DNA from 3 places in the Staphylococcus sp. HMSC071G07 genome. Region 1 is predicted to be linked to each of the others. Evidence: riboswitches for the same ligand, from Rfam matches in the RefSeq annotation. Region 1 holds a riboswitch; each other region holds the start of a gene.

What was found. Region 1 has a riboswitch for thiamine pyrophosphate ahead of HMPREF2802_RS05010 (ECF transporter S component). Riboswitches for the same ligand answer to the same signal wherever they lie in the genome.
Region 2: it holds a riboswitch for thiamine pyrophosphate, as region 1 does, so the genes downstream of both, thiC (phosphomethylpyrimidine synthase ThiC) here and HMPREF2802_RS05010 (ECF transporter S component) in region 1, are expected to answer to the same signal.
Region 3: it holds a riboswitch for thiamine pyrophosphate, as region 1 does, so the genes downstream of both, tenA (thiaminase II) here and HMPREF2802_RS05010 (ECF transporter S component) in region 1, are expected to answer to the same signal.

What each region holds. Positions count from the first base shown of each region.
Region 1 covers NZ_KV804768.1:141,474-145,650, reverse strand. The annotation lists gene HMPREF2802_RS05015 (ABC transporter ATP-binding protein) at 1-750, opposite strand, end outside; gene HMPREF2802_RS05010 (ECF transporter S component) at 763-1,347, opposite strand; TPP riboswitch at 1,467-1,571, opposite strand; gene graF (glycopeptide resistance-associated protein GraF) at 1,815-1,949, opposite strand; gene auxA (lipoteichoic acid stability factor AuxA) at 2,463-3,797, shown strand; gene HMPREF2802_RS05000 (class I SAM-dependent rRNA methyltransferase) at 4,098-4,177, shown strand, end outside.
Region 2 covers NZ_KV804768.1:636,698-640,874, reverse strand. The annotation lists gene thiC (phosphomethylpyrimidine synthase ThiC) at 1-1,674, opposite strand, end outside; TPP riboswitch at 2,025-2,127, opposite strand; gene HMPREF2802_RS07470 (amidohydrolase family protein) at 2,388-3,461, shown strand; gene HMPREF2802_RS11850 (DUF6440 family protein) at 3,557-3,721, opposite strand; gene HMPREF2802_RS07465 (hypothetical protein) at 4,017-4,177, opposite strand, start outside.
Region 3 covers NZ_KV804785.1:23,284-27,460, reverse strand. The annotation lists gene HMPREF2802_RS11025 (acyltransferase family protein) at 1-1,566, shown strand, start outside; TPP riboswitch at 1,647-1,746, shown strand; gene tenA (thiaminase II) at 1,818-2,507, shown strand; gene thiD (bifunctional hydroxymethylpyrimidine kinase/phosphomethylpyrimidine kinase) at 2,500-3,321, shown strand; gene thiM (hydroxyethylthiazole kinase) at 3,314-4,105, shown strand; gene thiE (thiamine phosphate synthase) at 4,105-4,177, shown strand, end outside.

The DNA.
Region 1 (4,177 bases):
CTCAGTAGGGGTGGAGGATGTATCCTGTGCTTTGGGCGCATAATCCCATGCATTTGGATGCCATACCCCGTACTCGGTCAGTAGCTCCTCGTGTTGAGCGAGAATTGCTTCGGGTTTGTCATCAGCAATAATCTCGGCGTTATAATTGAGTAGAATGACACGGTCGATGTGTTCCCAAATATGTTCAACCTTATGCTCCACGATCACGACAGTTTGGTCTTCCCAGAAATCTTTGATCTTGCTCCACAATTCAGCTGTGGCTTCTGTATCAAGCATAGCTGTTGGCTCATCTAGGAAAAGGGTCTCAGCTTGTTGCAGTAACGTTTCTGCAATCGCTAATTTCTGTTTCATACCGCCGCTGAGCTGGTTTACGTATTGATCAGGATCAACATTGAGACCTACTGAATCTAAAGCGCGTTGAATCGCTTGGTCCATTTCGGAACGTGGCACTTGTCGATTCTCAAGAATAAAGCCGAGTTCTTCTTTCACTTTCGGCATGCAGAACTGTGTGTCAGGATCTTGAAAAATCATGCCACAATGTTCATCAATATGTAAGTCGTCATATTTCATCGGAAGTTCAATTAATTCAGGAACGATGCCACTTAACACATTTAATAATGTACTCTTACCCGCCCCAGAGGGACCGAGTAAGAGTACTTTCTCTTTGTCATGAATTGTTAAATTGAGACCGTCGAAGATCTTATGTTCACCATTCGGATACTTCAGACGTAAATTTTTAGTCGATAGCACAGTATCGTCTCCTTACAAGTTATCGTAATCTTTTTTAGATGCAGGTCTGAAGAGTTTGGTTACTCCGGTCTGATCCAGCACCTTGACGATGTAGTAAGACAGTAAACCTGCGACTAACAGACCACCGATTAATCTGAAGACGATGTACAGTGTTAAGTTCCAACCTGTCAACTCATTGAGGTAGCCATACGCGAAGTCGAGTGGCAAGGTAATAATCGCTGCCATTAATCCAGCAAGCATAGCTACTGCAGCTGAACGTGATTTGTAGCGGAAGATGAGGAAGATAACCTCACAAGCGACACCTTGGAGTAAACCGTAAATCATCGTAGGGACATCGAAGCGGCCCATGACGATGGTTTCACCAGCACCTGCTGCAAACTCAGCTAGAATTGCGATACCAGGTTTAGGAATGATGAGATAAGCAACGACCGCTGCCATAAACCACATGCCGTAGACGATTTCTTCTACGTGTAAACCAGATATTTTAGAAAAATCATATACGAAATTCCAAACGTTATAAATAATCGCGAAGACGACTGCGATTAAGACTGTGACGAGTATGTCGGAAAGCTTTAAACCTCTTGAAGCTCTTGTCATATCTATTTCCTCCCAATAAAAAACGCACAACCTCATCTAGAAGTTGCGCGAAAAACAAACAGAAAGAAATAAACATTGGATGAAGACTCTGCCGAGTCATAAAAGGCAGAGCTTAACATAATAGTAATCGCTCACTTTCCTACGCTAGTATCATCTAGATCAGGTTCAAAGGGTTTGAGGTTCTACCTCATCTCAGTTATAACATAACACCCCTAGTGCGTTAGATTGATTTGTAATTTAATTCTAATGTAGACTGGTTGAGAACGATTGTCAAGGCTTTCTTGAGATATGTCAGAGAAGTTCGGTTTAGTGGGGTCATAGAGTAGTATAATTACATTAAAAAGCACGTGAAAATGCACGCGCCACATGATATTAGGTGTGAGTGACGCGTGCCTTGCGACTAATAATTATAGGGTTTGTGTTTATCTTACGAATAAAATGTGTAGAATTCGAACGATGTTTGGCTATTAATCTAAAGAATCTTGGACGTTCTGTTTTGTTTCTTTAACGTTATCTTCAGCTTGTTCTTTCTTATCCTTTAATTGCTCTTCTTGTTCTTTTGCTTGTTCAGCTGCTTGTTTGTTCTTATCTTCATTTGTCATGGGAATCAGGCTCCTTTGTTGATTATTCTTACCATTAGTATTATACCCGTTTTAAATAATTTACACACAATAATGTTGTAAAATCTGTTTCTTTACTGGGCGAAATGGAAATAGAAGAAGTAAGTTGAGTTGATAGGTCGCGTGCGTTATAATTTACATACTTATCTCACATTCGAACAAAGCGTTAGTGTGCACACATGAAAGGTAAGCTCAAGTTCAAATGCGATTGCTGTGTGCTATAAACGCTTCATTTACTTTTACAGATAAAGTAGGGATCGAGAATACAAATCGCGACTCAGCTTGTTTACAGAAAAGAACTTAAATTTATAAATTGGTGTGACAAAGCACCATCGTTACTTGTTTCAATGATTTTACATACTGAAACAGACATTGTAGCTCATGTTTAATCATAAGCGAGAAAAGTGTGAGAAATTTCGGTCTCTAGACCTATTTCTTGTACGATATAGAGACAACATGGATATGTTCATATATAATTGTTTTGAGGTGAAATGAATGTCTTTCCTTAAAAAACACGCCGAAATTATATACAGCTATATTATCGGTGCAGTCGCACTGTTAATAGGTGTTATTATATTACTTAATTTATCTTTCATTCACATGCTTAATGGGAAAGATAAGATCAACTTAAACATACATAATGTATGGGACTTTATTAACGCATTCTTTGCAGAAATTATTCGAGTAATGAGTACGTTTATTGGTAGCTTTCCAATCGTCAGTGCGATTATCATCATTCTGTTCGGTTTATTAGTTATCGGTATAGGTATTCTGTTGTTCAGAACAACTTCTTACGACTATGATATTTCTGTATTCTTCTTAGTCATCGGAATACTATTCTTTATCATTACACTCGTCTTGATGACGCAAGTTTATAGTTTCTTTGCGATTATCTTTGTGATTCCTTTTATCATTCACATTGGTTATATCGTTTATAAAGATGATTTAAATCCGAATCATCGTAAATATCATTATTTATGGATTATCTTTAGCTATGGTATTTCTTACCTTATCACGCAAGTTGTGCTATATGGCCGTGTAGACAATAATGATATTATCCCGATTGACATCTTGAGTGTGAATGCTTTCTTCTTAGTGATGTGGTTACTCGGTCAAATGGCGATTTGGAACTTCTTGTTCTTACGTCGCTCTCTTCCGTTAACTAAGCAAGAGTTAGGTGAAGAAGAACCAGAATTATCACGGACGAACAAAGAGTCAATGACGAACCAAACGAAAGAACGTATTAAACACTTACAAGATAAAACGACGGAGATTACTCATAAGACACGTCGTAGTATGGATATTGAAAAAATGCGTAACAAGAAAGATCAATTCGTTGATAAATGGAAACAACGCATCGATATTCAGGAAGATGATGTACCGAAATGGATGCGCAAACCGAAATGGTTGAAATCGTTATATATTGAATTAATTTGTGCAGGAATCATGCTCTTCTTTACACTCATTGAGTTACACAACAGAAGTTCCTTGTTTATGTCAGGGAATTGGGAGTTATCACAAACGCAATATGTTATTGAGTGGATCACTTTATTCTTGCTCATGTTAATCATGATCGTTTATGTGTTATTGACGTTAACCAATTACTTTAAAAATCGATTCTATTATTTACATCTCTTTATTATTAGCATACTCTTCTTCAAATTATTTACAGAGTTTGCGAATATCATGATTCACGGTCAATTATTCTCAACATTCATTACGCCAATTCTGTTCATTATGCTCATTGCAGTCATCGTTGCTTTCGTCATTAAATTACGTGAGCCTGATCGTAATGATAAAGAGAGAATGGAAACTTTAAATTCGAAGTAGTTCTTACTTTTAAAAAGTTAAAATTGAGAATGAGAAGCAGATATGGAAATCAACTCGGTTTCTGTATCTGCTTTTTAAAATGACAAAAGCATTCTGCGGCATTTCAACGCTCATGAAAGAATTGAATTTCTCTAAAGAATAGGAGAGGATAGAATTGGCAAACAAAATGCGAATAAGTCGTAGGCTAAGCTCACTAAAGAATGATAAACTAGGTGAACACAGCATATGATATGGTAGAATTGAAAGTTAAAATAATAACACAATAACAGTGCATAAATAGAAAGGGTGTAAGTGTCAGAGATGAAGACAGCGACATTAAATAAAGGTAAAGAGAAGAAGTATTTGAATCACTATCCATTGATAGATGAAGCGGACCTCTA
Region 2 (4,177 bases), 500 kb from region 1:
CTTCTCTTGATGTTCTTCTCTAATATTATGTGAAATCTTCATTGAACAGAATTTAGGTCCACACATACTGCAGAAGTGTGCCACTTTAGCAGCTTCAGCAGGTAAAGTTTGGTCGTGGTATTCTCTAGCTTTTTCAGGATCTAATGAAAGATTAAATTGGTCGATCCATCTGAACTCAAAGCGCGCTTTACTAATCGCATGGTCGCGCTCTTCAGCATTTTTAAGCCCCTTAGCTAAATCAGCCGCATGTGCCGCAATCTTGTAGGTAACAACACCTTCACGCACATCGTCTTTATTCGGCAAACCGAGGTGCTCTTTCGGCGTCACGTAGCATAACATCGCAGTACCATGGCTCGCGATGTTCGCAGCACCAATCGCTGAAGTGATGTGGTCATACGCTGGAGCGATATCTGTCGTTAGCGGGCCTAAAGTGTAGAACGGCGCCTCTTTACAGTAGAAGTCTGCTAAATCTTGGTTCTCCTTAATCTTATGCATTGGAATGTGACCTGGACCTTCAATCATCACTTGCACACCATGGTCCCAAGCGATATCTGTCAGTTCACCTAATGTCTTAAGCTCCGCAATTTGACTCTCGTCATTCGCGTCATAAATCGAACCTGGTCTCAAGCCATCTCCTAGGGACACTGCGATATCGTATTGAGCGAGGATGTCGCATATTTCACTAAAATGCTCGTATAAGAAGCTTTCTTCGTGATGCGCTAAACACCATTGCGCCATGATTGAACCACCACGAGAGACAATACCTGTGAGACGATCGACTGTCATCGGTACGTATTGCAGGCGGACACCCGCGTGGATAGTAAAGTAATCTACGCCTTGTTCAGCTTGTTCGATGAGCGTGTCGCGATAGACTTCCCATGTTAAATCTTCAGCGACACCATCGACTTTTTCTAATGCCTGATAGATAGGTACAGTGCCTACTGGGACAGGTGAGTTGCGTAAAAGATATTCGCGCGTCGCATGAATATTCTTACCTGTAGAAAGATCCATGATCGTATCAGCGCCCCAGTGAATCGCCCACACTAATTTCTCAATCTCTGCTTCGATAGATGAAGAGACAGCAGAGTTTCCGATATTCGCATTAATCTTCACTTGGAAGTTCTTACCGATAATCATCGGTTCAGATTCAGGGTGATTGACGTTATTTGGGATGATTGCACGTCCACGAGCGATTTCTTCACGAACGAACTCCGGTTCGACGTCTTCACGGCAAGCGATAAACTTCATTTCTTTCGTGATGATGCCTTGTTGGGCATAGTACATTTGAGTAACAGGTTTGTCGCTACTAGACTTTCTAGGGTCATACTCAAATGGATGTTCAACTAACTTCTTATGTCCTGCTTTTTTAAAGCCGTTATCAATCGACTGTACACGGCGACCGGTATACGTTTGCGTATCTTGTCGATCTTCAATCCATTGTTCACGCGTCTTAGGGATACCTTTGAAGACGTCGACTTCGTAATCTTTAGAGTGATAAGGTCCTGCAGTATCGTAGACATAGAGTGGTTCATTTGTGCGCGTTTCATTCTCAAAGACTGTTTCTGAGAGGTTTATTTTTCTAAAAGGCACCTTGATATCGCTATCCATACCTTGTCTAAATACGCGTTCACTCGCGGGAAATGCTTTCTGAAGTTCAATATTTTCTTGTTTCATGAAATTAAAGTCCTCCTCCATTAAATTGCGCTAGGAGGGCTTAAGTGGAGAGGTTCAAGAGAAGCGGTTAAGAGAAATCAACTGATAGGCAGGTGAATTGTGGCAGTTAAGAATATAATCAATTTGATTTCTATAATTAAGTAGTAAATATTAAAAAAGCACATCCTTAAGAAGGAATGCGCAAAGAACGACATATAGAGACGTCTCGTGTGTAAGCCATTATCTATTCTGCAAGTGCTTAATAATGATAAATCTCGCACTAATCACGCGTTATCCATATGAAATCCCACGTGGATTGACTTACAAAACGATAGAGTAGAGCAACTAAGCCCTTGTATATTCACTACTCTTCGTACGTTCATTTGCTTCCCTACGCTAGTATTATCTAGTTCAGGTCCAAAGGGTTGAGGAATCCTCCTCTTTCAGCACTTTAAAGCACCCCTAGCAATGTAATATGAAATTACATTTATATCATAGCAATAATTAACAGAAGTTACAAACTTATATTGAATGAATAACTTTACATACTTTTGTAAGTAGCTTTATAAAAAGTAAAAACAATAATACATTAACTTATGAGCGTCTCTTAGAAACATATATTTTCTTCTGATTTAATCTGTATTTTATATTGGAGAGTAAGTGCGTTTACTATTGTTCAAGTAGTAAAATATAATAGTAGAAACTAATACATTATCCCGAAAGAAGGTTTTACCATGTCTCCACAAATAGTAGATATTCATCATCATATTATCCCTCAAATTTATAAACATGCATTGAAGAAGATTGGCGTAACGACAGCAGGTGGTTATCCTATTAAAGATTGGGAGCCTGAAGATAGTCTACGAATGATGGACGAGTTAGGTATTGATGTCGGTGTGACTTCAATTTCAGAGCCAGCGACACTTCCTTTTAAGAAAAAGAAAGCAGCGAAAGTCGCACGTCAAGTCAATGAATACCAAGCTGAACTCAAGGCGAAGTATCCTGGGCGTTTCAAAAGTTTCGCTTTACTCCCTATGCCGCATGTCAAAGAGTCTATCGCGGAAGTGAAATATGCGCTTGAAGAATTAAATTTAGATGGCGTTGGTTTATTGTCTAACTATGGCGATGCGTATTTAGGTGATGATCAGTTCGATTCAGTGATGGCTGAGATTAACCGTCATCAAGGTATCGTCTTTGTACATCCAAGTTCAACGTCAGATAAAGTTGCGAAACCGCAATATGTCTTTGCAGATTTCCTCGAAGAATTTACGTTTAATACGACACGCGCAGCAACGAACCTTGTACTCAGTGGCACGATGGAACGTTATGATCAGTTGAAGTTTATTCTCGCGCATGCAGGTGGAACGTTACCGTATCTGAAATGGCGTATTCATGAGGCGTTAGAGACACAACGCTATATTATGGAAGATCCGAAATCGCGTTTACAGCCGATGATGGGGAGTAAGAAGAAAGATTTAGTGAAGACGGTTATCAAACACCCTGTGAAATATGCGAAGATGTTTAAGCAGTATAAACATGGTCTTGATGACTGGAATACGTTAAACTCAACCGTTTCGGAATACTTTAGTCGATTCTATTACGATACAGCGCTTTCGACAGGGGATGCGACCTTTGCAAGCTTAAAAGAAACGACAGATGTGTCACATGTGCTCTTCGGTTCAGATGCGCATTATGCGCCAGATTCTTGGATAGATAAAATGCAGCAAGATATAAGTCGTACAAATTACTTCACTGAAGAAGAAAAAGAAAGTATATTTAACCGAAATAGCAAACAACTATTCTCATAAAAAAGAAGCTGGATTCCGTTAGTGTTCCCCATGTTAAACGACGTATATTTATACTTAAATCTAACGATAGGGGTAAACGAAATCCAGCTCTTAAATTATTCAGGGTATCGGTCTGATTTACTAATGTTCCCATTCTCATCAAGTAGAGGAGTGAGACCACCACCTGTTGAAACCCAACTTGCTAAATACTGATTTCCAGTCACTTTGTCGGTTAGTATATAAGTTCTAACATTCTTATCACTCGAAGCTTTCTCCGTCACGAAACGGTCTTCATCTTTATCCTTACCAAAAATAGTATTACCTCACTTTCTAAATAATGATTCATACTTTCCATATTGCCTTTCGTCATTCTTTTTATAATCAAAGCATGTAGTATTATTAATACCAGACTAAAGTATGCTAGTAAATGGTGATAGCCAACTAGAGCTACTATAAATATAAGAATTGTTATAAGTGATAAAACATTGCGTCGCGGCCCGCAAATTCGCCTAACCCCCGTATACATATAGAAAAACTGCGCTCTTATTACAGCGCAGTTTTAACAATCACAAATCCTTATTCAATATGGTCTCTATCATCCTCGTGCGTAAAGTTCTTCTTATAATTAACGTAGACTTTAAACAGTTGTAGAAGAACCAAGATTAACGCGAAGAAGGCTAAGACGGAATGATGACCGACTAAAGCCATGATGAGCATGATAATTGCCACAATCAACG
Region 3 (4,177 bases), on a different contig from region 1:
CTTGGACAATTCTGGTTACGACGCTTTAAGAGGTTGATACCTGCACTATTCTTCCTTATCGTGATTACGCTCATTTATATATTGATATTTGAACCGAGTATTATCACTGAAACGAAGAAAGATGTCTTAGCTGCGTTGTTCTACGTGTCGAACTGGTGGTATATCTTCCAACATTTAGATTACTTTGATCAGTTCAAGATAGCGCCGTTTAAGCATTTATGGTCCTTAGCGATTGAAGAACAATATTATGTTTTCTATCCAATCATTCTTTATTTATTGTTAAAGTTGAATAATAAGAAACTCGTCATGTCAATGCTCTTCATTATCTCTTTAGTGTCGATGTTGACGATGGCGATATTGTTCCATCTTCATCACGATATTTCGCGCGTTTACTTCGGTACGGATACGCGTCTTCAAACGTTGCTATTAGGTTCGCTTTTAGCTTTTTTATGGCCGCCTTTTAGTCTCAAGAAAGATATTTCCAAAGGTCTAAAGTCGAGCATTGATATCATAGGTTTAGTCAGCACAGTGGTTCTGCTCGTGCTCTTCGTCGTGGTAAAATATGAGAGTAGTTGGCTTTATCACGGCGGATTCTACGCGATTTCACTACTCACGTTGTTGGTCATTGCGAGTGCAGTGCATCCTTCAGGTAACTTTGCGAAAGTGATGGGTAATCCACTCTTTGTCTATATTGGTAAAAGGTCTTACAGCCTCTACTTGTGGCATTTCCTAGTCATCGTATTTACGCACAAGCATTTTGTAGCCGGACAAATCCCATGGTATGCCTATATGATTGATATCGCGCTCATGTTAGCGATGACAGAACTATCTTATCATTGTATAGAGAATCCGATTCGCCGCAAAGGTTGGAAGGCTTTCTCTATTAATCCAATTAAAATCAAACGCTTCGGACGTGGGCTTATTTTACTCGTCTTCGTAGCTTCGATTGCCTTACTCTATACTGGACGTTTCGACTCACTTGCTTCTAAACACCACGAGAAGAAACAAACATCATTTAGCAGTAACAAGAAAAAGCTGCATCAACATCAACCAACGACAGGTCCGAAGATTAATAAAGATACGAAGAAACTCGATTTGAAGAAGATTGAACCATTGTTAATTGGTGATTCCGTAATGGTGGATATCGGTCAAGTCTTCCAAGATAAAGTACCGAAAGCAGTGATCGACGGTAAAGTAGGGCGTCAACTCATTGAAGCGAAACCACTCGTCCAAGGTTCGTATAGTAACTATAATTCACCGAAACAAGACGTTGTTCTTGAACTCGGTACGAACGGCGACTTTACGAAAGAACAACTCGATGAGCTCATCGGCACTTTGAAAGATGCGAATATTTATCTAGTGACCACACGTGTGCCTAGAGATTATCAGAACCATGTAAACAGCGAGATTCACGCCGCTGAGAAACGGTATAAAAATGTACATGTGGTCGACTGGTATGCGAAATCTGCGAACCATACGGAATATTTCGCATATGATGGTAGTCAAGCTTTAGCTCAAGCGATTATCGACAAATTGACTGAAGTGCATAAACAAGAACAACAATAAGATAATAGTTCATATTGAAATTGCAACGCATTCTTTTGCACCACAAGGCTAAATCTGTTATGTTTAAATCAAATAAATCATTAAACTACTAGGGGAGCTAGTAAGCTGAGATGACGGTATGTCAGACCCTTATAACCTGAATTGGTTAGTACCAACGTAGGAAAGTAGTATTTTAGCCTTAATATCAATATGTTTCTGTCTAAAACTACATTCCTACGTTGGAATGTAGTTTTTTATTAGGAGGCATAATGATGAAGTTTTCCGAAGAATTGAAAGAAGCATCACAACCTATTATCGAGGACATTTACAACGATCCTTTTATCCAAGATATGTTACACGGCAAATTGCCTAATGAAGCGGTTTATTTCTATCTCAAAGCTGACGCATCTTACTTACGTGAGTTTGCGAATATCTATGCATTACTCATACCTAAAGTGCCAAGTCTCGACGAAGTGAAATTCCTCGTTGAACAGATTCAATTTATCGTGGATGGCGAAGTTGAAGCGCATGAAATCTTAGCGGATTACGTGAACAAACCTTACGAAGAGATTGTGACTGAAAAGGTTTGGCCACCGAGCGGCGATCACTACATCAAACATATGTATTACAATGCTTATGCGAAAGAGAACGCAGCCCATACGATAGCAGCGATGGCACCATGTCCATACGTTTATCAAGTCATTGCGAAGAGAGCGCTTAATGACAATGCACTCAATCGTGATTCTGTATTAGCGAAATGGTTTGAGTTCTACAGTACAGAAATGGATGACTTAGTCGATGTGATGGATAAATTAATGGATCAATTAACTGCCGATATGGATGACAAAGAACGTCAAGAAGTGAAAGAAAGTTTCTTACAAAGTACAATTCACGAACGCAATTTCTTCGGTATGTCTTACAACCAAGAAGCGTGGAACTATGGAGGTCAAACGCATGAATAAGCCTAAGATTGCTTTAACGATAGCAGGTACAGATCCTACAGGCGGCGCAGGAGTCATGGCAGATTTGAAATCTTTCCATTCTTGTAGCGTATACGGAATGGCGGCGATTACGAGTATCGTCGCTCAGAACACAATGGGGGTTCAACATATTCATAACCTCGAGCTGGACTGGCTTCAAGAACAGTTAGATAGCGTTTTTGACGATGAGCTTCCACATGCAATCAAGACAGGGATGATTGCGTCAGAAGATATGATGAAATTAATTCGTCAATATTTAGAGCGTTATCCTGATATTCCTTACGTGATTGATCCTGTGATGTTGGCTAAAAGTGGCGACTCATTAATGGATGATCAAGCGAAAGGCAATTTACAGAACATTTTACTACCACTCGCAGATGTAGCGACACCGAACTTACCTGAAGCGGAAGAAATCGTGGGGATGAAGATTGAATCTGAAGATGATGTCTACAAAGCGGGACACATCTTTATAGATGAAATTGGCAGTAAGGGTGTCGTAATCAAAGGTGGACATGCGACAAGTCGTACGCATGCGAAAGACTATTTATTCACTCGCGATGATGTCTACACGTTTGAATCACCGCGTTATAATACGAAACATACACACGGCACAGGTTGTACTTTCTCAGCAGTGATTGCTGCAGAACTTGCAAAGGGGCGTACGATATACGAAGCTGTGAAGAAAGCGAAAGACTTTATTGCCTTGAGCATTAAGTATACGCCAGAAATTGGGCAAGGACGCGGCCCAGTAAATCATTTCGCGTACATGAAGAAAGAAGGCTTAGATGATGAGTAAGTTAGATCAATTACGAGAGAATAATCCATTAACTGTGTGCTACACGAATGATGTGGTGAAGAACTTTACAGCAAATGGATTATTGAGTATAGGTGCGAGTCCTGCTATGAGTGAGGCGCCAGAAGAATCAGATGCTTTCGCTCAAGTGGCAGGCGCTTTGTTAATTAACATTGGAACAGTAACGCAAGCGCGCGGTGAGGACATGTTAGCGATTGCTCACACCGCGCAATCGAAAGACTGTCCGATTGTCTTTGATCCCGTTGCAGTAGGGGCTTCGAAGTTTCGTAAGTCCTATTGCAGCAAATTCTTGAAAGTGGTTCGTCCAACAGTCATTAAAGGAAACGCTTCAGAAATTCTGACGCTTCTTGATTCTGACACGACGATGAAAGGAACAGATAGCGCAGATGATTTAGATGCTGTGGATATCGCTAAGAAAGCATACGACAAATTCCACACAGCGATTTTGATCACAGGTGAGAAAGATGTAGTGGTTCAAGAGGGGCGTTGTTTCGAGTTAGCGAATGGTTCGCCATTACTCGCGAAAGTGACAGGTGCAGGTTGCTTGCTCGGCGCGGTCATCGCAAGTTTCTTACAACGTGATCGCCACCCTGATGCGGAATGTTTAATAGAGGCAGTGAGTGCATTCAACATTGCGGCAGAACAAGCGGAGTCATTAGCGAATGGTGCAGGTCCAGGTACTTTTAAAATGCACTTTATCGATCGTTTATCTCATGTCTCAATTAAAGATCTTGAACAGTGTCAGCAAGTGACAGAGGTGTCATAATGTTTAAAGCTACGGATTTAAAAGTTTATTTTATTTGCGGTACACAAGATATTAAGAGTGAGCGTATGATTC